3 regions of the Amphritea japonica ATCC BAA-1530 genome follow, and region 1 is predicted to be linked to each of the others. Evidence: predicted binding sites of a transcription regulator. Region 1 holds the regulator's gene; each other region holds the start of a gene.
The links. The regulator PhoB, encoded in region 1, activates phosphate uptake and scavenging genes when phosphate is short. The targets are predictions, from matches to a motif close to TGTCATANNNNTGTCANA.

Region 2: AMJAP_RS01065 (TIGR00153 family protein) is a predicted target of PhoB. The motif match lies at 4,913-4,930, and genes of this name have one in related genera.
Region 3: AMJAP_RS04320 (esterase-like activity of phytase family protein) is a predicted target of PhoB. The motif match lies at 5,002-5,019, and genes of this name have one in related genera.

The regions. Positions count from the first base shown of each region.
Region 1 covers NZ_AP014545.1:3,785,271-3,793,520, reverse strand. Annotated here, with positions in the region: gene AMJAP_RS17505 (hybrid sensor histidine kinase/response regulator) at 1-2,091, shown strand, start outside; gene AMJAP_RS17500 (hypothetical protein) at 2,105-2,908, shown strand; gene AMJAP_RS17495 (NADP-dependent oxidoreductase) at 2,905-3,849, opposite strand; gene AMJAP_RS17490 (hypothetical protein) at 3,980-4,204, shown strand; gene cysZ (sulfate transporter CysZ) at 4,229-5,014, shown strand; gene phoR (phosphate regulon sensor histidine kinase PhoR) at 5,074-6,390, opposite strand; gene phoB (phosphate regulon transcriptional regulator PhoB) at 6,399-7,094, opposite strand; gene ubiA (4-hydroxybenzoate octaprenyltransferase) at 7,198-8,088, opposite strand; gene AMJAP_RS17465 (chorismate--pyruvate lyase family protein) at 8,105-8,250, opposite strand, start outside.
Region 2 covers NZ_AP014545.1:227,713-235,962, reverse strand. Annotated here, with positions in the region: gene rfaC (lipopolysaccharide heptosyltransferase RfaC) at 1-646, opposite strand, end outside; gene AMJAP_RS01075 (branched-chain amino acid aminotransferase) at 889-1,884, shown strand; gene glnE (bifunctional [glutamate--ammonia ligase]-adenylyl-L-tyrosine phosphorylase/[glutamate--ammonia-ligase] adenylyltransferase) at 1,935-4,835, opposite strand; gene AMJAP_RS01065 (TIGR00153 family protein) at 5,114-5,794, shown strand; gene AMJAP_RS01060 (inorganic phosphate transporter) at 5,837-7,102, shown strand; gene argE (acetylornithine deacetylase) at 7,207-8,250, shown strand, end outside.
Region 3 covers NZ_AP014545.1:930,309-938,558, reverse strand. Annotated here, with positions in the region: gene mnmH (tRNA 2-selenouridine(34) synthase MnmH) at 1-410, shown strand, start outside; gene AMJAP_RS04335 (porin) at 520-1,458, opposite strand; gene AMJAP_RS04330 (YccT family protein) at 1,540-2,175, opposite strand; gene AMJAP_RS04325 (hypothetical protein) at 2,300-2,614, opposite strand; gene AMJAP_RS04320 (esterase-like activity of phytase family protein) at 2,774-4,951, opposite strand; rRNA gene rrf (5S ribosomal RNA) at 5,327-5,442, opposite strand; rRNA gene AMJAP_RS04310 (23S ribosomal RNA) at 5,585-8,250, opposite strand, start outside.

The DNA of each region.
Region 1 (8,250 bases):
TTGAGTGATGACCTGATTGCGATCACTGATACTATCGCGGTTATGTGCGAGTCGGTTGTTGATCAGGGTGCCGCGCCGGAGAATGCTTGCGCAACGCTACAGTTGGTTATGGACTGGCACTATCGATTGCGCAGTGAAGGGCTGGACCTGCCAGCTGCAACAGAGGTTACGCTTGAACGCCAGCCTGAGGAGGACGCAGCGGTCCTCTCTGGAGAGCGGCAGACGTTAGAAAACGAACCGGAAAGTCCGCTTCAGCCAGCAGAAAACAGTAATCGCGAACAGACCTTTTTCCGTGTTCCTCAGGCTTCTCTCGACAGCTTAATGCGATTAGCAGGCGAAGGCACGACGCTGAATACTCAGCTTGATGAAGAGATCTCCCAGCTACGCAGCTCAGTACGATTAAGTCGTGACCGTCAGCGAGCTTTACAACGGGTTCTCTTTGAACTGGAGCAACAGCTGAATGAATACTATACCCTGCAACCTGGATTGGACCAGGACAGCGAAGCCTTTGATCCTCTGGAGATGGACCGCTATAACGAGATGCATACCAGTCTCTCCAGACTTCAGGAAGCGGTTGCCGATATCCACGAAGTGGAGCAGCAGATGGACCGGCATATTCGTCGGACTAGTGAGCTGCATATTGCTCAGAACGGGGTTCAGAAAGAAACCCTGGAGAGGGTGCTAAGCACCCGGATGGTGGAGGTTAAGTCGATAACCGCCCGACTGCAGCGAGTATTACGGCAGGCCTGTCGTACTACCGGTAAGCAGGCCGAGCTGATTATCGAGGGTGAGGCGACATTGGTGGATAGTCATATTCTTAATCAATTAGCTGATCCGTTGATGCATATCGTTCGCAATGCCGTCGACCATGGCCTGGAGACGCCAGATGTTCGGACATCGTTGAATAAGCCCCAGCAGGGCAGAGTTGTTTTGAGGTTCTGGCTGGAGAATGATCTGATTCGGGTAACCTGTGGCGATGATGGGGCGGGTATCGATACAGGGCGAATTCGTGAGGTTGCACAGCAGCGGGGGTTGATTGAACCTGCGATTGAGCTGACGAAGCGGGAGATAGAACGATTGATTTTGATCCCCGGCTTTTCAACCCGGGATGAAATTAGTCAATTGTCTGGCCGTGGTATCGGCATGGATGTTGTCCACCAGCAGATAATGCGATTGCAGGGAAATCTGGATATTCGCTCAGATCAGGGGTTGGGAACGACTCTTGAATTATCGATGCCTTCCAGCTCGTTGATGATTAAAACGTTGCTGGTTAGGGCAGGGAAGCAGATCTACGCACTGGCCAGTCATGGTTTGGAGCAAAGCCTCATCTCGCTGGATGGAAGGTTGCATGATACGGCAGAGGGTATGAGATTCGAAAGCCAGGGTGAGCATTTTCCTGCCTATGGTTTGGAAGCCCTGCTGGGCGAGCATGGTAAGCCTTATGAGTCCGGTCAGGTACATCCCGTATTGTTGGTGAATCTGGGGCCGGGTGAAAAAGTAGCGATCATGGTGCGCGAAGTGATCGCTCACCGTGAGTTGGCTTTTAAGCCCATGGGCGACTATCTGCCAGATCTTCCAGGAATACCAGGTATTACAATACTGGCGAATGGTGATACCGCACCGGTTATCGATCTGCCTGCGCGGATTCGGCATAAGTCTGTGGGTAATCAGAATCTCTTTACACCGTTAGCCCTGAGCGATGATCTGGGTTTACCGAATCTACTCGTAGTGGATGACTCGCTCAGCGCCCGAACGTCTCTTGCAACGCTGCTGCGGGATACTGGATATGAAGTGAATACTGCTATCGATGGCTTAGATGCGATGAACCAGATCCGTAAGAAACGTCCTGATCTGGTGCTGACCGATCTGGAGATGCCCCGGATGGGAGGAATGGAACTGACCAGTATGATCCGGGGAAGGGAGGAGATCGACAGTATTCCAGTGTTGATGATTACCTCCAGAACGACTACCCGGCACCGGGCAGAAGCTACATCGGCCGGAGTGAACTCCTTCCTGACCAAGCCCTGGACAGAAAACATGTTGCTGGACAACGTGCGTACGTTGTTGCAGCCCGAAAACCCAATCGCCTGAAGGTAATGTCGGTATGTGCTTAATAACAATAAGAAAGCGCTTTGCTATGGTTTCACTCTTGTTGCTCTGTGTTACAGGTCCGACTTATGCGGCGAATATTTCAACCGCAGCGGAGGTGGTTAATGCTGCCGTTGAACAGCGGACATTGATCCAGGTAATGCTGAAGAACTATGTGCTTTCTGGGTTGGGAGTGCGCTCTCGTAAAGCGAATCAGGCACTGGCTGAGGCGATAACGCGCTTCGATCTGCAGCAGCAACAGCTCAATGCTGCAGTTACTGATATTCAGGTGTTACACCAATTAAAACAGATGGAACAAAGCTGGGTATTATTACAGCGTCAGTACAAACAGAAGCCGGACCGGGCTCGATTAGTCGAGTTGTATACCATGAATGAAAATACGCTTAAGCAGGGAACATTACTGCTAGAGGGCATGGTAGTGGGGAACCTCAGTAAGGGGGCGCAGATGTTAGAGCTGATGGGGCAACATGAATTGCTGTGCCAACGGTTATCTGCTTTGTATGGCATGATGGCTTGGGGTATGCGTGCTGAGGTAGAGCCGGCTTATCGCGAAACGTACCAGGCGCTGGGCGATAATCTGATTAAACTAGAGGCAATACCGTATACGACTCCTTCGATAAACCAGGGATTAAAGAAGATCGGTCAACAGTTGGAGCGGATTCGAAAAACAGCAGATGCCAGCAAGGACGCGTTCGTTCCGGGGTTGGTTGATCGGTCGGTGGTCAGAATGGTAGAACAGGCTAATCAATTGCAGGCGGAGTACCTGCAATTGGCCGGTTCATTGGATAGTACGAATTAATTCTGTGAGTCCATTGTAAGAATCAGCTTGCCACAAACGTGGCCGCTTTGACTGAGTTCGAAAGCTTCTGCTGCCTTATCCAGAGGGAATGTCTCGGTTGTATGCAGTTGTAGCTGTTCATCGGCAACCAGTTGAGCAATTTCACTGAGTTGCTTTGCCGAAGGCTCACAAAGAATGGTTTCAACCCGGCGTCTTTGAGCTGCTCCTGCAGCCACTACCTGGTCTTTTGTGATCGATGGAAGCGTAACGATAGCCCCGTCTGCTGTCAGGCAAGGCAGGGCTTCAATTGCAGTTTCCCCTCCTATACAGTCAATAATCAGATCAATATTGCTGACATGATCGGTGATATTTTGGCTGTGATAGTCAATGGTATGTTCACACCCCAGCGTTGCCAGAAACTCGTGGTTGTGCATGGATGCGGTACCGGTAACATGAGCTCCAGCCCACTTTGCCAGCTGTACTGCAAGGTGGCCGACGCCACCGGCCGCTCCTAATATCAGTACTTTCTGGCCCGGTTTAAGGGCTCCTTTATCAAACAGGGCCTGCCACGCGGTCAGGCTTGTTGTAGGAAAGCCGCCAGCGGTGATCAGGTCCACAGCATCGGGTAACCGGCTGATTTGGGCTGCTGGTGCTGCGATATATTCGGCATAGCAGCCGGCCGGTTGAGGAAATCGAATCATCCCGAATACCGCCTGACCCACTTCAAAGTCAGTATCCCCTGCATCAGCAATAACGCCAGAAAACTCCCAGCCGGGTATAAACGGCATCTCATCTATGAAACCGCTGGCGCCACCTCCTGAGCAGGTTTTCCAATCGATAGGATTGACCCCTGCAGCAGTGGTTTTTACGAGAACGTCACCGGAATTAAGCTGGGGTTTAGGCTGGGTGCTGTAAGTTAGCTCTTCGAGGCCGCCAAACTGATGTATAGAGATTGCTTTCATAGTGGACTCCGATGCAGAGAAGGAGAAATAAGCTGCATGTTCACATAAAGTTATAGGCTAAACCAGCCACTTATGCCGACTATTTCTGTTAATCTTAAGGCCTTGAATCATAATTGAAGGTGAAGGGTAGATGTATCTTGTAGTAGCAGAACAGCTGTTAATGATGGTTGGCCTTGGCGTGTTTGTAGTGTCGCTGATACTCTACGTCTTACGAACCCAGGATCTTAAATCCGTACTGGTGTTCTGGCAGGCAACAATTAGCTTCACTAAGCGGGAATTCATGATTAACCGGATCGGTCTGTCTATGATGCTGCTGGCAGTTATTGTCCGTTTTTATAATCACTTTATGGGCTGACCCAACTAATTAACTGAGGACCCGATGAAAGGAAACCCGTTCCGCGGCGCAAATTTTTTTATGCGTGGCCTGGCAATGTTGCCGGAAAAAGGCATACGACATTTTGTGTTAGTGCCGTTGTTGATCAATGTTTTTTTATTTACCGGGGCTATCTGGCTGCTATTTGATCAGATGGGCTACTGGATCGATTATTTACTGAGTTCTATTTTGCCAGACTGGGACTGGCTACAGTTCCTCCGTTACTTATTGTGGCCGCTGGTAGCTGGCTTTGTGTTAATCACGGTGTATTACAGTTTCAGTGTGGTGGCTAATATCATTGCTGCACCCTTCAATGGCATATTGTCTGAGAAGGTTGAGCAGCGCTTGCGCGGAGTCACGGTAACTGATTCCGGTTGGCAGGAAATTATAGCCCTGATTCCCCGAACGGTAGCCCGTGAGATTTCAAAATTACTCTACTATCTTCCCCGGTTGTTGTTTTTACTCGTACTGACGTTTATCCCGGTGCTGGGTATCGTTGCACCGTTTCTGTTGTTCCTCTTTGGCTGCTGGATGATGGCGATTCAATATTGTGATTACCCGATGGATAATAATCACGTTAGCTTTCGGGATATGAAAGATTCCCTTAAGCAGCGGCGACTAACATCAGTTGGTTTTGGCGGCCTGGTGTCCGTGGGTATGATGATTCCGTTGGTGAATTTGCTGGTGATGCCGGCCGCGGTGATAGGCGCGACCATTTTCTGGGTTGAGGAATATACAGGTGACACTGAGATTGACCTGACGCTGCGTCAGGATCAGGGGCGATTAGAGTAATAAGCAGTGTCGGCGAGGCTATAAGAAACGCACGAATTATGTGCGTTTTTTTATAGTTGCTATTCGTTTTCTATATGCTCTTTTGCCGGCGTAGCGATAATGAGATCGGAAGGGAAATGGCAGATAAAGCTACTACCTTTACCCGGCTGACTATTGATGGTTAGCCGACCGCCATGACGAAGCATTACATGTTTAACAATGGCCAGACCCAAACCGGTACCACCACTATCTGAGGACCTGCTCTCATCGACCCTGTAGAAACGTTCCTGCAGTCGTGGCAGGTGAATACTGTCGATACCCGCGCCGTTATCCTGGACTGAGAAGTGACCGCCCTTTTTGTCGGTCCACCAGCGTAGCTTAATATTGCCTTCATTGGGGGTATAACGAACCGCATTAAAAACCAGATTTGAAATCGCACTAAAGATCTCCGATTCCTGACCCAGAAGCGTTTTGCCTGCTTCCAGGTCAACAGTAATAGTTTGGTTCTTGTCTTTGCCGAGGGCCAGGCCATCTTCTTGTAATCGGTAGATTATCGAATGAAGAGGAATAGGCAGTTCATCAGCGACATGAGCGCTGGCTTCAAGGCGTGATAAGAGCAAGAGATCAGATACCAGGTTTTCCATCCGTTTAGACTGACTTTCCATCTGGCTCAGACCGCGCTGTAGTGGTCGAGGCAGCTCTTGGTCAAGAAAGGTCTCTAGGTAGCCACGAATTACTGTAAGCGGTGTACGCAGCTCGTGAGAAGCGTTAGCGACGAAATCCTGTCGGGTCTGCTCCAGTTGTTTGAGGCGGGTAATATCACGGGCGACCAGAATGCGGTCGCCTGCCCCAAAGCGGGTAATCCGGTATTCCAGGATAATATCGTTGTGTATCGGAGAGGAGAGTTCTAACGGATCCTCATACAGCCCTTTGCGGTAGTAACGGACAAAGCGCGGATCCCGTAGCAGATTCATGACCGAGCGACCCCGGTCGGTTTTGACTTTCATCCCTAGCAGACCTTCAGCGGCTCTGTTCCACCACTCTAAATGGTTCTGCCCATCAATAATGACGATAGCGTCGCTCAGTGCTGCGGAGGATTGCTGGAACCGATTGATCACATTACGTAATGACTGAGTACGCTGTTGTTGTCTTTTTTGGTCTCGGGATAGCTCATCAAAGAGTTCCCCCCAATAGCCCTGACTTTCAGGCACCTTAGAGCGGTCACTGCTCATCAACCATTGTTGCAATCGATTGAACTGCTTAATCTGATAGAGTCCCCAGATAATCAGGGTGACAGACAGGGTCCAGCCGGGATGGCCAATGATCAGACCCAGTACAAACCCAGCCACCACGGTTAACAACAGGTTGCTGGCTATGGAGTGGCTGGCGTTATACATCGCTAGTCTCAGGCCGCTTGAGAAGAAAAGCGGTAGCCAGTACCACGGACTGTTTGTATCAGGTAGTCGTGGCGGTCACCCAGTGCTTTACGCAGGCGACGGATATGCACATCAACAGTACGCTCTTCAACATAAACATTGCCTCCCCACACCAGGTCCAGCAGTTGGCTTCGGCTATAGGCGCGATCCTGATGGGTCATAAAGAACTGCAGCAGTCTGAATTCAGTAGGGCCCAGTTCCAGTGGTTTCAGCTCAGAGCTGACCCGGTGAGAGACCGGGTCCAGGGTTAATCCATCGACGGTGATTGGTTCTTCAATACCTTTGGGGGTTGTTCGGCGAAGTACTGTTTTCAGTCGGGCAACTAACTCGCGGGGGGAGAACGGCTTAGTAATGTAATCATCAATACCGGTTTCCAGACCCTGAATCTTATTATCTTCATCGGTTTTTGCCGTTAGCATGATGATTGGGATATCTGAGGTCATTTCATCTTTGCGTAAGCGTCGCGCAAACTCGATACCGCTGATACCCGGCATCATCCAGTCTAATAGGATCATATCTGGAAGATTATCAACGATCATAGGATGGGCAGCCTGGGCGGAATCCGCCTCCATGCACTCATAGCCTGCCATTTCGAGAGCAACGGCGATCATTTCGCGAATCGGAGCCTCGTCGTCAACAATCAGAACGCGTTTACCCGACGTCATGACCAATCACCTCATTTATTAGATATATTCAGACGGTCATATTAGATGATGAAACTGTTACAGAAATATGACAAAGCACCCGGTGATGCAAGTGAATTTGTCATTAAACCGTTAGATAGTGTATTACCACCCCGATGAAGAGGGCCAGGCCGGCATAATTGTTGTTGAGAAAGGCGCTAAAACAGGCGTCCCGCTGACGGTCTTTGATCAGATGCTGCTGATAAGCAAACAAGCCTGCCATGACTGTCAGGCCGAGATAGAATCCGATCGATAAGCTAAGTTGGAGGCCCACCATAATAAATATGATCAGGGTGAGCAGCTGTAGAATACCGATAATAATTTTATCCAGATCGCCAAATAAAATGGCAGTGGATTTTACGCCGATCTTTATATCGTCATCCCGGTCGACCATTGCATACATCGTATCGTAGGCTACCGTCCAGAGCATGGTTGCGGTGTAGATTAGCCAGGCGATAGGTGGAATCTCATTCAGAGTCGCGCTGAAAGTCATCGGTATCGCCCAGGCAAATGCCATTCCCAGCACGACTTGGGGGAGGTGGGTATAACGCTTCATAAAAGGGTAACAGGCGGCCAGGGCAACACCGCCAAAGGAGAGGTAGACCGTCATCGAATTGGTAAACAGCACGAGAATAAAAGCGGTAACCAGCAGCAGAAAAAATAGGATTAATGCTTCTTTTGCAGAAATTCTGCCTCCGGGAAGCGGGCGTTGAGCGGTGCGTTTTACATGCCCATCTACTTTTCGGTCGGCGAAGTCATTGATTACACAGCCGGCTGAGCGCATTAAAAAAGTGCCGAGGCAGAAAATGAATAGCAGATTCAGTGGGGGGATGCCTTCAGCCGCGATCCATAGCGAAAAGAGCATCGGCCAGAGCACCAGGTAGGTGCCGATCGGCTTATTTACTCGCATCAGCTGACCACAAGCCTGCAGTTTTTGTTGCCAGCCAGCTTCGATCGGTTTAGCGCCTGATTGCATTATAAACAGCCTATAATCATTTTTTCCGATAGTTTACCTGTTGTAGTGCCGGCAGGAAAACCTCGGCTACCAGCAGGGGCTTATTTGCCAGCTTAAACATGGACCGACGAGCCCAGACCGTTTCTCCACTCCTTATTTTAAGCCGACTGATTTGGAGAGCGC
Region 2 (8,250 bases), 280 kb from region 1:
CCCAGGGCAGCTTGATTTTCCAGCCTTCTTCTGTCGCTTTCTTAATCAGTTCCAGCCAATACGCTTCCGGCCAGTGTTTATCAAAACGCGTGGTGCTGTGAAGAAACACCAGGTAGCCCGATGTCGTGTCCTTTTCCTGGATAAAGTGATTACGAATAGCAAAGTCACCCCGCCCTTCCACTTGATAACCTAACGCCTTGGCAAACAACTGACGTGTTCGCTCTACTGCATGCTGATCTTTATCAACCTTAAAGGTGCGCTGATAGAACCGGGCAGCAAGTGCTTCCCGTGCTGAAGATTTATCATAGCCGCAACTTACACCCCGACTATACCGGGTCACCAGCATGGCACTTTTCAATAACCCTTGCGCATCAATCACCAGGTCGTATTCAGACTCAGACAGGGAAGCTCGATACTGTTTCCATTCCCCACTTAAAAAGGTTTTCCAGAGATTTTTTCGCCAGCGTCTGATCGCCACTGGGATCACGTTATCAACGGCAAAATGCCATCCCGGAATTTCTGCAAAGCCTTCTTCAACCACCCAGTCAAAGCGAATATCAGGGATAGCCTTTGTCGCATCAGTGAGTGCCGGTAATGTATGGATAACATCCCCCATGGATGAGGTTTTAACGATCAGAACTTTCAAGGGGATTCCTATCTCCAACAGCGGAAAAATAACAATGACCGCAGTATACCATTTATGATTTACACGTCATCCATCGACCTGCCACAATAAAACGCTTATTTTCTTCATCCATCCCACCTTTAATTACTGCAGCTGATTCCCTTTTCAGCCAGAGCTGATTACAATCATTGGCCTATAAAAAAACGCTGTATCACGCTGCGTAATAACAAAATATTTAACTTTATACGTTTTCGAGGTAATCAATGGCAGCATTTGGAACTGTGTTCATGCCTGAAATGGCAATCTCCTGGTTTGATGGCTCTAGCTGGAGTGAAGCTGAAGTAGTCAGCAGCGATAGCCTGCAACTGCATCCAGGAGCACATGTACTGCACTATTCCAGCACCTGTTTTGAGGGTTTGAAAGCGTTTCGACATGAAGATGGCTCGATCAATATTTTCCGAATGGATCGTAATATTGATCGTTTCACTCAGAGTAGCGAGCTACTGGCACTACCAGAGATCAACAAAGCCGCCACCGGCAAGATGATTATTGATATCGTTACCCGCTTTAAAAATGAAGTACCCGAGCCTCCAGGTTCTATGTACATCCGCCCGACTCACTTTGGCACTGAGCCTGCGATTGGTAAAGCTGCATCACCGTCGGTAACCTCTTGCCAGTACATTTTATTATCTCCTGTTGGCGATTACTTCTCAGGTGGTGGTGCTCCGCTGCGCTTGTTACTCGAAGAAAATGGCGCTCGCTGTGCAGCGCATATGGGCATGATTAAAAGTGGTGGTAACTATGCCAGTGCGTTGCAACCCATCATGAAAGCTAAACAAGAACTGAATGCCGATCAGGTGCTTTTCTGTCCAGACGGTGATGTTCAGGAAACCGGCGCGGCCAACTTCCTGCTGATCGATGGCAATGAAGTTATCACTAAAGCCCTGGACGAAAGCTTCCTGCATGGCGTCACCCGTGATTCCATTCTTACCATAGCCCGCGACCTAGGCATGGATGTTCAGGAACGCCAGCTAACCATTGAAGAGCTGCTGGAACGAGCGGCTAAACCGGGTTGTGAAGCAGCGCTGTCTGGCACTGCTGCCGTACTCACACCCGTCGGCACTCTGATTCATAATGGTCAGGAATTCCCGGTAGGCAACGGCGAAACAGGCTCTACTACCGTAAAACTGCGCCAGGCATTGAATGATATTCAATGGGGCAAAGCAGAAGATAAGCACGGTTGGTTAACCCGTATCTGACCTTAGCTACTTCCATAAAAAAGCGCCTTCTGGCGCTTTTTTATTTTCGATTACTCTACTCTTAAGTGGCTCTGCCAGATTCGGGTGATATCCTGACGGCAATCTTCCAGCTCTGAGGAGCCAATGGTTGTCGAACGATCCTGCAGTACCTGTCGATGACCCACCGCGCGGTAGCGTTTGTAGCCTTCTCTCAGTATTTCAGCATCATCTGCCGAAATCACTCCGGTGGCTGCCATGGCATCAATAATACGAATATTATCGGTGAATCTGATTAATTCATCATACTGATATGCATGTGCAAGCACGCTGAATTGAACAATAAATTCTATATCAACAATGCCGCCGCGATCCTGCTTCAGGTTAAACTTTGCATCTTTATCTTTATCAGAAGTTCCCAGATGATCGCGCATTTTTTCCCGCATTTTAACCACTTCCGCTGTTAAATCAGGAAGTTCCCGGGATTGACTGAGTATATTGCCACGCACCTGTTCAAACGCCTGCGACAGCGCCTTTGACCCGGTTATCACTCGCGCCCTTACCAGAGCCTGATGCTCCCAGGTCCAGGCTTCTTTCTCCTGATAATCGGTGAACGCTTTTAATGAGCTTACCAACAAACCTGAGTTACCCGAAGGCCGCAGGCGCATATCAACTTCGTACAGTTGCCCCCCTGCGGTAAAGGTATTGAGGATATGAATAATCTTCTGGCCTAATCGAGTAAAGAAGACTGAATTTGCAATCGGCTTCTTACCCTCGGTATACAAACCCGCTTCAGCATCATGTATAAAAACCAGATCCAGATCAGAGCCGTATGAAAGCTCAATTCCTCCCATTTTCCCATAGCCAACAATAATAAAATCTGGGTCACAGGGTACACCTGGCGTTTTTTGCGGTACCCCATGCTTTTCGGTTAACTGCCGCCAGGCGATCTCCAAAACCGCTTCCAGAATCGCTTCAGCCAACCATGTGAGGCAGTCACTGACCTTCATGAGCGGCAGTACCCCTGTTATATCTGATGCCGCTACACGTAACGCATGCGCACTCTTAAAGTAGCGAAGCGTTTCCATTAATTGCTCTTCATCCTCTTCAGGAATCCGCAGCAGCTGTTGTCGTAAGTCAGATTGCAGCTCCTCTTTGGTGGGCGGTGCATAAAGAGTCCGCTGATCGATCAGTTCGTCCAACAATACCGGCTGTTTTGCCAGCGTTTCGCTAAACCAGGCACTGGCAGAACAGAGCCTAACCAACTGTTGCATCGCATCCGGATTTTCAGCCAATAGCACCAGATAAGCAGATCTGCGGATAATCGCCTGAATCAACAGCAAGACCCGTTCCAGAGTCTCTGCAGCATTTTCCACAGCGGCTACTTCATTCATTAGTTGAGGCAACACCGCCAGCAGACGTTCATGGCCAACCGCCTGCATAACTTGAACGGAACGACTGGACTTTAAATTGCTGAACGCTTTCCAGGCCTGTTGAGGGTCATCCAAACCCTGTTCTGCAAATATAGCTTCTCCTTCCGCAGCATCGCACTCATTACTCCAAAGCAGTAACCAGTCGCTACTCAGATCGTCGCTTTCCGCCGCCTCTTCTGCCGGCGCAATCACATTTGCAAAATGTTCTGTAACCCGCCCTCGCTGGCGATCCAACTCGAGCATAAAGTCACTCCAGTTCTCAAACCCCATACTATAAGCCATCCGCGCCTGGCCAACCTCGTCAACTGGTAACTCCTGTGTCTGCCGGTCAGCCACCGCCTGAATGACATGCTCCGCATTACGAAGAAAAGTATACGCTTCGGTCAGATCCTCTACAGCTTGCTCAGGCATACCAACAGTCTCGGGTAACAAGGGAAGAATATTCAGCAGCTCTCGTTGCTGTAACCGGGGATCACGCCCTCCCCTAATCAACTGAAACGCCTGAGCAACAAATTCCACTTCCCGGATACCACCAGCACCTAATTTCACGTTGCCATGCAGTCCTTTTCTCCGCACCTCTTTGTTGATCATCTCTTTCATCGAACGCAAAGAGTCAAACGCACTGAAGTCGATATATTTTCGATAGACAAAGGGCCGCAGCATTTCCAGAAGATCACCCCCTGCCTGCTGGTCACCCCCAACTACCCGGGCCTTGATCATGGCGTAACGTTCCCAGTCTCGCCCCTGATCCTGGTAATATTCTTCCATCGCAGCAAAACTACAGACCAGCGGACCACTTGCTCCATAGGGGCGAAGTCGCATATCAGTACGAAAAACAAAACCATCCGCCGTTATATTATCCAACGCCTGGATAAGTTTCTGGCCCAAACGACTAAAGAAGTCCTGGTTTGCCAACACCCGCCTCCCCCCTTCAGTCATGCCTTTTTCCGGGTAGGCAAAAATCAGATCAATATCGGAAGAGAGATTAAGTTCATAGGCACCCAGTTTACCCATCCCCAGTACAATCAACTGCTGAGGCTTCCCCGAAGCTCCTTCTGCAGCGGGGGCGTGCGGCGTCCCCCACTTGCTACAACAATCCTGATATAGCCATTGCAACGCCTGGTCTATAGAAGCATCAGCAAGGGCAGAAAGGTCAGCCGTTGTTCCCCGCATATCCGTAGCACGGGTTAGGTCGCGCCAGATTATCCTGACCATTTCTCGCTGTCTGAATTTCCGTAAAACACTATGAAGTAGTTCCTCACTCTCAACCAAAGCCAGGCTCTGTCCTAAACGCTGCGCGTACTCTCCCGCTCCGTAGACAGAATAAAGGTCATTATTCTGTAACAAATCCTCGAACAGTTGAGGCTTTCGACCCAGCTGGTCAGCAACATAGTCACTACCAGCCAGCACCCGAACCAGGTCAGCCTGAATACGTTCCGACTCATGAGTCAGGCTTTGAACAGTGTTAATAGATTTCTCCAGGTTGAGAGTGACGCCTGGCTGAACAAGCAGAGGAAGTTTTTCTATTAATTGGCTGAGCATATATAAAGGTACTCTATCGGTGGCCGTTTGATTCTTTCAGCTTACCAAAAAGCGCTTTTTGTCTCGATATATTCTTCTGTAACAAAAGTTTAACAAAACAATAATAAATACATAAAAAAGTGATAAAACAGTAAGTTACAACACACCCAACGTCACGGAACCGGCTACCCGGCTTCAACTTATGTCAAATTAGTTACATTTATGTTTCATTATGACTACAAACAGACGACAGCCCCACGTATACTCGCGAAAATTTTGCACTAAAACCGGTGATTTTTATGGTTACTAATAATCCGATTTTGCAGATGTTTGCACGATCGCCTTTCCAGCCAATGCAAGAACATATTGCTAAAGCTCATGCCTGTGCGATACAGCTGATTCCGTTCTTTGACGCCGTAATGGCAGAAGATTGGGAAGAAGCTGCAAAAGTGCAACACACTATTGCGGTTCTCGAAGGTGAAGCAGATACCATGAAGAAGGAGATTCGTATGAATCTTCCTAACAGTATATTCCTGCCCGTACCCCGCACCGACCTTCTCGAACTACTGCGCATGCAAGATAAAATTGCAAATCGTGCAAAAGATATTGCCGGACTTATGCTAGGCCGAAAAATGTCTCTCCCTAAACAGATTCAGCCAATTGTTGCTGAGTATGTCCGCGCTTCTTTGAAAACATCCGGCCAGGCGTTAACCGCCCTGAACGAGCTGGATGAATTGATTACGGCAGGCTTCCGAGGCCATGAAGTTGAAGTCGTAGAGCAAATGATCCATGACCTGGATGATTTGGAACACGACGCTGACGAAATGGAACGCGAAGTTCGCTCCGCCCTTTTTGAGGTGGAGAAAGAGCTGAACCCAATCGATGCCATGTTCCTGTATCAGGTTATCCGTTGGATTGGTGATCTCGCTGATAAAGCACAACAGGTAGGTAGCCGCCTGCAATTGTTGCTGGCGAAATAAGCCTCACATTAATTTTTCTGAATCTTAAATTAGGTAGTTATCATGAGCATCATTGCGGAATATGGCAGTATCCTTGTCATCATGGCGTGTGTGTTTGGATTCTTTATGGCCTGGGGTGTGGGCGCTAACGATGTAGCAAATGCGATGGGAACCTCGGTAGGTTCCAAAGCCCTGACCCTGAAACAAGCGATAATCATCGCTATTATCTTTGAGTTTGCCGGAGCCTACCTTGCAGGCGGCGCGGTAACAGCGACCATTCGTAAAGGCATCATAGATCCGGCAATTTTATCCGGTACGCCGGAACTATTGGTTTACGGGATGCTCTCAGCCCTGCTGGCTGCGGGTATCTGGCTACTTATTGCCACTGCTATGGGCTGGCCCGTATCCACAACCCACTCTATCGTCGGAGCCATTGTTGGCTTTGCAGCGGTGGGTATCTCAGTAGATGCGGTTCACTGGGCAAAGGTAGGAAAAATCGTCGCCAGCTGGGTTGTCTCGCCGTTGACGGCCGGGTTTATCGCCTTCTTTCTGTTCCGAAGTGTGCAAAAGCTGATACTGGATACTGAAGACCCCTTCAAGAACGCGAAGAAATATGTACCGATGTACATCTTCCTCGTTGGTTTTATGATCTCGATGGTTACCTTCACAAAAGGTCTAAAGCACATCGGTCTTAATCCTGGTTTTGCTAACAGCGCTCTGATCTCTATAGGTATCGCTTTTCTGACCATGCTGCTGGGCATATTCATGCTACGGAACATTAAGGCTAAAACAGAAGACGATCGCGATTACCATTTCGCCAGTGTAGAAAAAGTCTTCGGCGTCCTGATGATGTTTACTGCCTGCGCGATGGCATTTGCTCACGGCTCTAATGACGTTGCCAATGCTGTTGGACCGTTGGCCGCCGTTGTCGGTGTTGTCGGCTCAGCAGGTGAGGTTGCACAAAAATCCGCCATGCCAGTCTGGATCCTATTACTGGGTGGAGCGGGTATCGTTGCCGGCCTGGTGATGTACGGTCATAAAGTGATCGCTACCGTCGGTAATAACATCACCGAACTGACCCCTAGCCGAGGTTTCGCAGCAACACTGGCTGCCGCCTCTACGGTTGTATTTGCTTCGGGCACCGGCCTGCCCATTTCAACGACCCATACGCTTGTAGGAGCAGTACTCGGCGTAGGCCTGGCACGGGGACTGTCAGCCCTGAACCTGCAAGTAGTAGGCACTATTTTCGTCTCCTGGCTGGTCACACTGCCTGCCGGAGCCTTCCTTTCAATCGTGATATTCTTCACCCTGAAAGGCATTTTCAGTTAAACGTACTGGCAAACAAAAAAGGCGATCACACTGTGATCGCCTTTTTTATTTCTGTCGAAAGCTGCACAATACCCGGATAACTTATAAAAAAACCGGATCTATCTATGCAACTCTCACCACCCGATCTGCTCACTATGCTGACCGAACTGATCGCCACTCCATCCGTAAGCTGTACAGCTGCCCACTGGGATCAGAGTAATCTGGGCGTAATCGAGAAGCTTGAATCCTGGTTATCCGGCTTAGGCTTTCAGACAGAAGTGATGGCCATTCCCGGGCATCCGGAAAAAGCCAACCTGATCGCGACACTCGGCAGCGGCCCAGGTGGACTGGTACTATCCGGCCATACTGACACAGTCCCTTTCAACGCTGAACTGTGGAACAGCGACCCTTTTAAACTAACAGAAAAAGATGGCCGGTTTTATGGTTTAGGTACCTGCGATATGAAAGGTTTCTTTCCTATCGCTATTGAAGCCGCTCGTAAGTTTACTGACAAAACCTTACAGCAGCCCCTGATCATTCTGGCCACTGCCGATGAAGAAAGCTCAATGAACGGGGCCCGGGCACTGGCAGAAGCCGGTTACCCTAAAGCTCGCTATGCAGTCATTGGCGAGCCCACTAGCCTGCGGCCAATCTATATGCATAAGGGGATGATGATGGAACAGGTTAAGGTGAAAGGGAGTGCCGGCCACTCATCCGACCCTAGCCTGGGCGCCAGTGCGCTAGAGGCGATGCATTCAGTACTGGGGGAACTCATCAGCTTCCGCAAAGAGCTTCAGCGTGACTATCAAAACAGCGACTTTAAGGTTTCAGTCCCTACACTAAATCTGGGATGTATCCATGGCGGCGATAACCCCAACCGTATCTGTGGCGCATGCGAAGTTGAATATGATCTCCGTCCACTGCCCGGGATGTCTGCCGACTTACTGCGCGAAGGTGTGGCCAAGCGGCTTTCCCCTCTGGAAAAGCAGTTCGGTGTGACCATTTCCACTGAACCTCTCTTTCCGGGGATCCCCGCCTTCAGTAATGATAAGCACTCTGAGCTTGTCACGACAGCAGAGCGTTTAACCGGCTACCAGGCTGAAGCGGTTGCCTTTGGCACCGAAGCCCCTTTCCTGCAATCATTGGGCATGGATACTATTGTCATGGGA
Region 3 (8,250 bases), 980 kb from region 1:
AGGCTGCACCTGTTACCGTAATTGAAGATCCACTGGATGTGAGATTACAAAGATTGCTACAGGAATACGTCATCGACATGGTTGCCGACTATACCCGTGTGCACGGTGAAGAACAGGGTCATGTCCTATGTGAAGAATACCTCTTATTAGGTTTGGATAAAATCAAACGAAGACTGGGTGATCAACGCTGGCGGACGCTGCGCGAAGAGATGCAAAAGGCTATTAAAATGCATCAACAGGGATCTGGATATGAAGCCCATCTGAACTGGCTTGCTCCTCTTCTGGAACTGTATTATGACCCCATGTATGAGTACCAACTCAGCCAAAAGAATGAACGAATTATCTATCGCGGTAACTGGCAGGAATGTCATGATTATCTGTCAGAGGTAACCGCTAACAAAGACCAATAGCCTGGATAAAAAAGGCCGGCTAAAAAGCCGGCCATAAAATTTTCTCATTCAAAGCTCGAAGGGGTGACCTCAGAATGAGCGTTTTTCAGATTGCTACTCGCTAACAGACTCAGAACTTAACCCGCATGCCTGCCAGGTAACCCAGTTCAGAATCATCTTCATCGCTATCAGCAAGCTCAGCGAAAACAGATACGTTTTTCTGGGTAGGGAACTTGTATGTCACATTGGCATACCAGGTAGCAACTTCATCGGTTCCATCTTCGTCAACGTTGTTATAACCGACAGAGGCTTTAGTTGTTTCTGCTACTTTAAACGTTGCTACCAAGTTATATACATCGACATCAGTGGCTGTAGACAGTTCAGCAGTACTGTAATCTGCTGCCAGCTCTGCAAACCCAGCATCAAAGGAAGCCATTACACCGTATGCCTCCTGGCTATCATTTGAGCCTTCTGCTTCATATGTCAGATAAGAAAGACCAACCTGCGCAACGCCAAGGTCTGCAGCGACGAAGACATCGAAAGCAGAATCGTTATCAGCAGCGGAATTACCCTGTGCTTCTAGCTCTGTTGATGCAGAAACGTAAACATTACCAAAGTTTGCATCAAGACGAATAACATCATCGCCATCTTCAATCAGCTCATCAAATGCATCCCCCGCTTCTTCGTAAGATGCTTCTACACCAAACTCATCAGACGAAAGATCCCGTTTACCGAAACTGACGTCGATATCGCCAAAGCTAAGGCCTAAGTAAGCTTCTTCAAGATCACTACGCCCATCATACTTATCATTCGCAGAGTCATCATAGGAAAAATCTAACTGACCAAAGGCTGTCATGTCGCTACCCAGATCATATGTAACACGATTTTTTAATTCAATATCATCAAATTCGAGGTCAAGATCTTTATCTTTGCCCACTTTTTGACGTAGCTGCAGTTGAAAGTCGCCTTTAAGGTCATACTTAAGGCCATCAGCTTCGTAGATAGTTGCAGCATTTACAGCACCAGAAGAGGCTGCCGCTATAGCAACAGTCAAGATGATTTTTTTCATTTCTTACTCCAAATAATAAAAATAAAAACAACAAATTTAAAAAGGCAATCCATGCCACTTCATTATAAAAACTACAATATATTACTGACCAACAACCGAAGACTTAAACCTATTACGCGTATCAACATCAGCTTTTAAATACCAATATTCCAGCATTATTTCAGGAAGGTTAATTCGGTTATATTCGTTAAGAAATTTATTCTGCGGGGGGCTTTTTTCTGAGACAAAAACATTACTAATTGATATATCCCCTCCTGATTCATTGAGCGTTTTTAGTTCAGCTTCATAATCTCTGTTTATTTGAAAACCTGACTTCAAAAGTGGTTTAGAAATATACTTAATCGAGCGATCAAAACTATCTTTTAGTATCCAAAGCTTACCAGCGTTAAACCTTTTAAATTCAGAAAGCCTTTTAATTTCAGGAGTTAACAAGCTAATCGTTTTATCTGTTACGCTAAATACAAGTACATGAAGGTCTGAATTTTCAACATTAAAGCTACCAGAAGATCTTATCTCTGTTGAGTACTGAACCAGAATTTGATTTTTTCCGTTTGGCAATACAATGTTATCGGCATGGTCAAATAGAGAGCTACGATTAATTTCAGCCCCATTTACAGCAATAAGAGTAATACCTGACCCAACAGACAAATTAATATCTGCCCTTATCGAAGAACAAAACAGAATTAAAACAAAGAAAAAACTTAAACTAAAGCGCATACACACTACCTAAAAAATCATGTCGATATTTAATGGCAGTGATAATAGTAGAAAATAATTACATAAATATTACTTATTAATTTACATAATATTAAAAAGACAAAGACAAGTAAGAACAGAAAATTCAGATAAGTGTTTTCAGTTTTTCTTTTACCAAATCCTGATCAACTTCAGCCGGAATATCAGTGATTCTCCGCCCCTTAGGGAAAGCTTGAGATGAGATATAATTTCTTATCATGGAATCACGCTTATCCTGATCAGAGCGTCGATCGATGACGGAGATGCGCCGCTCCTGACCAGAATAGCTTTCGAATAAAATTTTCTGATGCCATTCATTAGCTAGATTTAATGTCACAAGCTCAGGACTAATCCGCACACCCGCTTCATCTATCCAATAAAACACAATACCACTGTCTGACAGGTCTTTAACCAACTCCATGATCATTCCCCCCGGATGATTACAGCAACGCAGTTTTACTGCATATACCAATACAGTCTAGTCCGGAGAAACAAAAGATGTAGAAGTTGTTCATATTTCAGTTGTATAGCAGACAAAAAAAAGGCGGCCAATGGCCGCCTTTAAGCTATCAATTAGTTGTTACATCTTGCCAGTGCTAAAGAACAAAGTCTCACCGGAGCTGTCGTCGACACCATCGTTGTCAGTAATGGCATAACCCGTACCCATAGCATCCACTGCAAAGCCTTCTATCTTATCCTGAACATACCCATTCAAAGAACGTAGATCGGGCATAAAGTCCCGCACCAGCATCTTTTTAACTATCGGCAAATCAGATCCTATTACAGCAGGCTTCAGTTGGTCTATAGAAACACTATAAAGACGCTTAACGACAGCATTCTCACCCAACTGATTATCACGCTCGATGATATAAACATTATCACCGTGCTTAACGATCTCAGAGAGACCTATCCAGCCTTTCTTGGGTGTTTCAAGCGGATAACGTACTGCACCCCAGCTATTTGTCTTTAAGTTATAAGATAGTAGTTTTACCTGATCTTCAGGGTCGTCCTTCCAGGGACGTTGAATTGCGATCCACAAACTATCACCGACCATAGTGATACCTTCTGCACCGTACTTCATCTCATGCTTCAACAGCTCAACCGGAAAATCGATCGAGCGGTCAATTTCACCTTTACTGTTTACATGGTGAATAGCATGCGGAATCTGTTTAGCCTTTTTACCCTCTGATGCGAGCCAGAAACCTCCCTTACCATCCGCAGCGATCCCCTCAAGATCAAGTTTTTGAGCGGTTTTACCTTCGTGCAGAACAGGAGTTTCTGTGGTAATTTGAGCCGGAAATTGATTAGCATCAATCGTGAAAATAGTCGGCTGATTAGCATAGAAACTATCATTCACAGCATACAGTACACCAGGTTTAGCCGGATCTGCCGTAAGACCTGATAACGCACCCCAGCCAATTGGCTTACCTTCACTGGTCAATGTCGAAGTAATCTGTGGGTAAGCCGCTGGCGCATCAGTGAGGCTATATATCATTACATGGGCTCGAGGGCCTTTATCATCAATAAGGTCTTTCTCGTTGGCACTCACCAACAAGTTACGCTGCGGGATAACGACCGCAGACTCAGGGGCCATCCCGGAGGGCAACAACTGTATAAACTCAGGTGCTGCACCTGTATCACGGTAAACACCAATGACAGATGCTCGTTCTGAGAGGATAAAGATATAGGTCTCACCGCCGAACTTGCCTACAGCAACACCTTCAGGCTCGCTGCCTTTTTTACCCGAACGTTTTTCAGGATAATGGCCTGCCAGAATAATCTCTTGCTCAAAAGAGGTACCTGATTCAAACAGCTCGCGTCCATCTTTATGAAAGATAGTAAAACCACGTGAACCGCCATTCATGTCTCCCTCATTGGCGATCACGAAACGGTTATCATCGATCCACTTAACAGAATCAGGTTCTCGCAAACGGGTCTGGCTACCGGTGAAATCAAGCTTCTTATCTTTCTTGATATCAATACCTTCCAGCTCAACACTACCTGCAGAGAAGTGATTTAGAAGCTTACCGCTGGCGGCATCAATAATTGCTAAATGATTATTCTCTTGCAACGTAACAACGATCTCATTACGACTGTTAAAATCAACAAACTCCGGCTCAGGATCACTAGCACCAATCTCTGCCAGCCCTGTCATATCTACATTAGTCATCTTATCGCATTGAAGCTGACCTTTATTAACAGGGACGATCGCTACCCAACCCGCTGGAAGTTGCGGCAATTCACCATCATTCAGGTCTTCATCACGCTCATTCTCAATAGCAACAGCAACATAACGCCCATCCTTCGACACGGCGATAGAGTCTGGCTGACCACCCAGATCACAACGAGCCAACTCATCCCGCGATTTTAGACCCAGCGCAAGCAGGTAGCCTGAAGGCTGAGTATAACTCTCGGAAGTATTTACACCGGCAAAAACCGTTTTACCACCAATAGCAACAGATGTAGGTTCACCATCCAGCTTAACTATGCCGCCAGAATCAGGTTTTCTTGCGTCCGTGATATCAACAAAACCCAACGCTTCAAACGGGCTATCAGAATAAACGAGAGTCTTCCCATCTTCGCTAACTGCAATGATTTCGGGCGAAGTTTCCTGACTCTGCTCAGTACCTTCCGGCAGGTTGTGAATAGTTCCAAAGCTGGCAATACGGTTGAACGAATCGGCGTGTACATGGGCAGCAGTGGCCGAAAGGGCAATAGCTAATGTTAAAAGCGCTTTTTGAAAACGGAAGGCGGGCATCGGAGTACTCCATCATAAGAAAATTTGATGCGGAGATACTAGAGAGGACTTGTGACAGACTGGTGACTCAAGTATTACGAAATTATTTAGAGCAGTTGCTAGAAAAAGCATAGACCCCAGTGATAGCATTCTCTGCTATGTCTTTTGTATGTAGGAGCCGTGCCCTCACGGCGAATGAATAACCTTACAAAGTTATCAATTACATTGACTGATATGACTCATAAAGAAGGCTTTTGCTCTTACGCTTTTTCCAGCCACGAGCAGGCGCGTAGCGCCGTTCTAGCAGCGACGCAGTCGCGTCTGCGCCTGTTTTCTAAATCCCAGACACGAAAAAGCCCCGACCAAACTAATGATCGGGGCTGTCTCTTATTTGAAGCTTGGCGATGACCTACTCTCGCATAAGGAAACCCTACACTACCATTGGCGCTAAGACGTTTCACTTCCGAGTTCGGTAAGGGATCGGGTGGTTCCATCTCGCTATGGTCGCCAAGCAAAACTGGTTGCTCTAACGATTGAACATTGCTGTTCAAGCGTCATTTGAATCCTGTAATCAGTCGGAGAGTATGTACAAACTCTTATCCGTCTTGCATATATCGTCTTTCAATCAGATGACCCAAACGCTTTTGGCGTTATATGGTCAAGCCTCACGAGCAATTAGTACTGGTTAGCTCAACGCCTCACAACGCTTACACACCCAGCCTATCAACGTCCTGGTCTTGAACGGCTCTTCAGGGGACTCAAGGTCCCAGTGAGATCTCATCTTGAAGGGGGCTTCCCGCTTAGATGCTTTCAGCGGTTATCCTGTCCGAACGTAGCTACCGGGCAATGCCATTGGCATGACAACCCGAACACCAGAGGTTCGTTCACTCCGGTCCTCTCGTACTAGGAGCAACTCTTCTCAAATCTCAAACGTCCACGGCAGATAGGGACCGAACTGTCTCACGACGTTCTAAACCCAGCTCGCGTACCACTTTAAATGGCGAACAGCCATACCCTTGGGACCGGCTTCAGCCCCAGGATGTGATGAGCCGACATCGAGGTGCCAAACACCGCCGTCGATGTGAACTCTTGGGCGGTATCAGCCTGTTATCCCCGGAGTACCTTTTATCCGTTGAGCGATGGCCCTTCCATACAGAACCACCGGATCACTAAGACCTACTTTCGTACCTGCTCGACGTGTCAGTCTCGCAGTCAAGCGCGCTTATGCCTTTATACTCGATGCATGATTTCCGACCATGCTGAGCGCACCTTCGTACTCCTCCGTTACTCTTTAGGAGGAGACCGCCCCAGTCAAACTACCCACCACACAATGTCCTCGATCCCGATAAGGGACCTGAGTTAGAACCTCAATAGTACCAGGCTGGTATTTCAAGATTGGCTCCATCTGAACTGGCGTCCAGATTTCAAAGCCTCCCAGCTATCCTACACAAGTAATATCAAAGTCCACTGCGAAGCTATAGTAAAGGTTCACGGGGTCTTTCCGTCTAGCCGCGGATATACGGCATCTTAACCGCAATTTCAATTTCACTGAGTCTCGGGTGGAGACAGTGTGGCCATCGTTACGCCATTCGTGCAGGTCGGAACTTACCCGACAAGGAATTTCGCTACCTTAGGACCGTTATAGTTACGGCCGCCGTTTACTTGGGCTTCGATCAAGAGCTTCGCCGAAGCTAACCCCATCAATTAACCTTCAAGCACCGGGCAGGCGTCACACCCTATACGTCCACTTTCGTGTTTGCAGAGTGCTGTGTTTTTAATAAACAGTCGCAGCCACCTAGTATCTTCGACCAGCGCTAGCTTAGGGAGCAAGTCCCATCACCAGCACCGGCGTACCTTCTCCCGAAGTTACGGTACCATTTTGCCTAGTTCCTTCACCCGAGTTCTCTCAAGCGCCTTGGTATTCTCTACCTGACCACCTGTGTCGGTTTGGGGTACGATTTCTTGTTATCTGAAGCTTAGAAGTTTTTCCTGGAAGCATGGCATCAACCACTTCACCCAAAAGAGGGTTCGTCATCAATTCTCAGTCTTATAAGGACCCGGATTTTCCTAAGTCCTAAACCTACAACCTTAAACACGGACAACCAACGCCGTGCTGGCCTAGCCTTCTCCGTCACTCCATCGCAATAACAAAAAGTACAGGAATATTAACCTGTTTCCCATCGACTACGCTCTTCAGCCTCGCCTTAGGGGTCGACTCACCCTACCCTGATTAGCATTGGATAGGAACCCTTGGTCTTCCGGCGGGGGGGTTTTTCACCCCCCTTATCGTTACTCATGTCAGCATTCGCACTTCTGATACCTCCAGGATGCCTTACAGCTTTCCCTTCAACGGCTTACAGAACGCTCCTCTACCATGCTATAAATAGCATCCGTAGCTTCGGTGTATGGTTTGAGCCCCGTTATATCTTCCGCGCAGGCCGACTCGACTAGTGAGCTATTACGCTTTCTTTAAAGGGTGGCTGCTTCTAAGCCAACCTCCTAGCTGTCTAAGCCTTCCCACATCGTTTCCCACTTAACCATAACTTTGGGACCTTAGCTGACGGTCTGGGTTGTTTCCCTTTTCACGACGGACGTTAGCACCCGCCGTGTGTCTCCCATAATTGCACTCTACGGTATTCGGAGTTTGCATCGGGTTGGTAAGTCGGGATGACCCCCTAGCCGAAACAGTGCTCTACCCCCGTAGGTGAGATATGAGGCGCTACCTAAATAGCTTTCGAGGAGAACCAGCTATCTCCGAGCTTGATTAGCCTTTCACTCCGATCCACAAGTCATCCGCTGGCTTTTCAACGACAGTCGGTTCGGTCCTCCAGTTGATGTTACTCAACCTTCAACCTGCCCATGGATAGATCGCTCGGTTTCGGGTCTAATCCTAGCAACTGAACGCCCTATTAAGACTCGGTTTCCCTACGGCTCCCCTATACGGTTAACCTTGCTACTAAAATTAAGTCGCTGACCCATTATACAAAAGGTACGCAGTCACGGTCTCAAGGACCGCTCCCACTGCTTGTACGTACACGGTTTCAGGTTCTATTTCACTCCCCTCACAGGGGTTCTTTTCGCCTTTCCCTCACGGTACTGGTTCACTATCGGTCAGTCAGGAGTATTTAGCCTTGGAGGATGGTCCCCCCATGTTCAGACAGGATATCACGTGTCCCGTCCTACTCGATTTCACTGTGTATAAGTTTTCAAATACGGGGCTATCACCCACTATGGCCGCACTTTCCAGAGCGTTCTTTTAACTACAACACAGCTTAAGGGCTGGTCCCCGTTCGCTCGCCGCTACTAGGGGAATCTCGGTT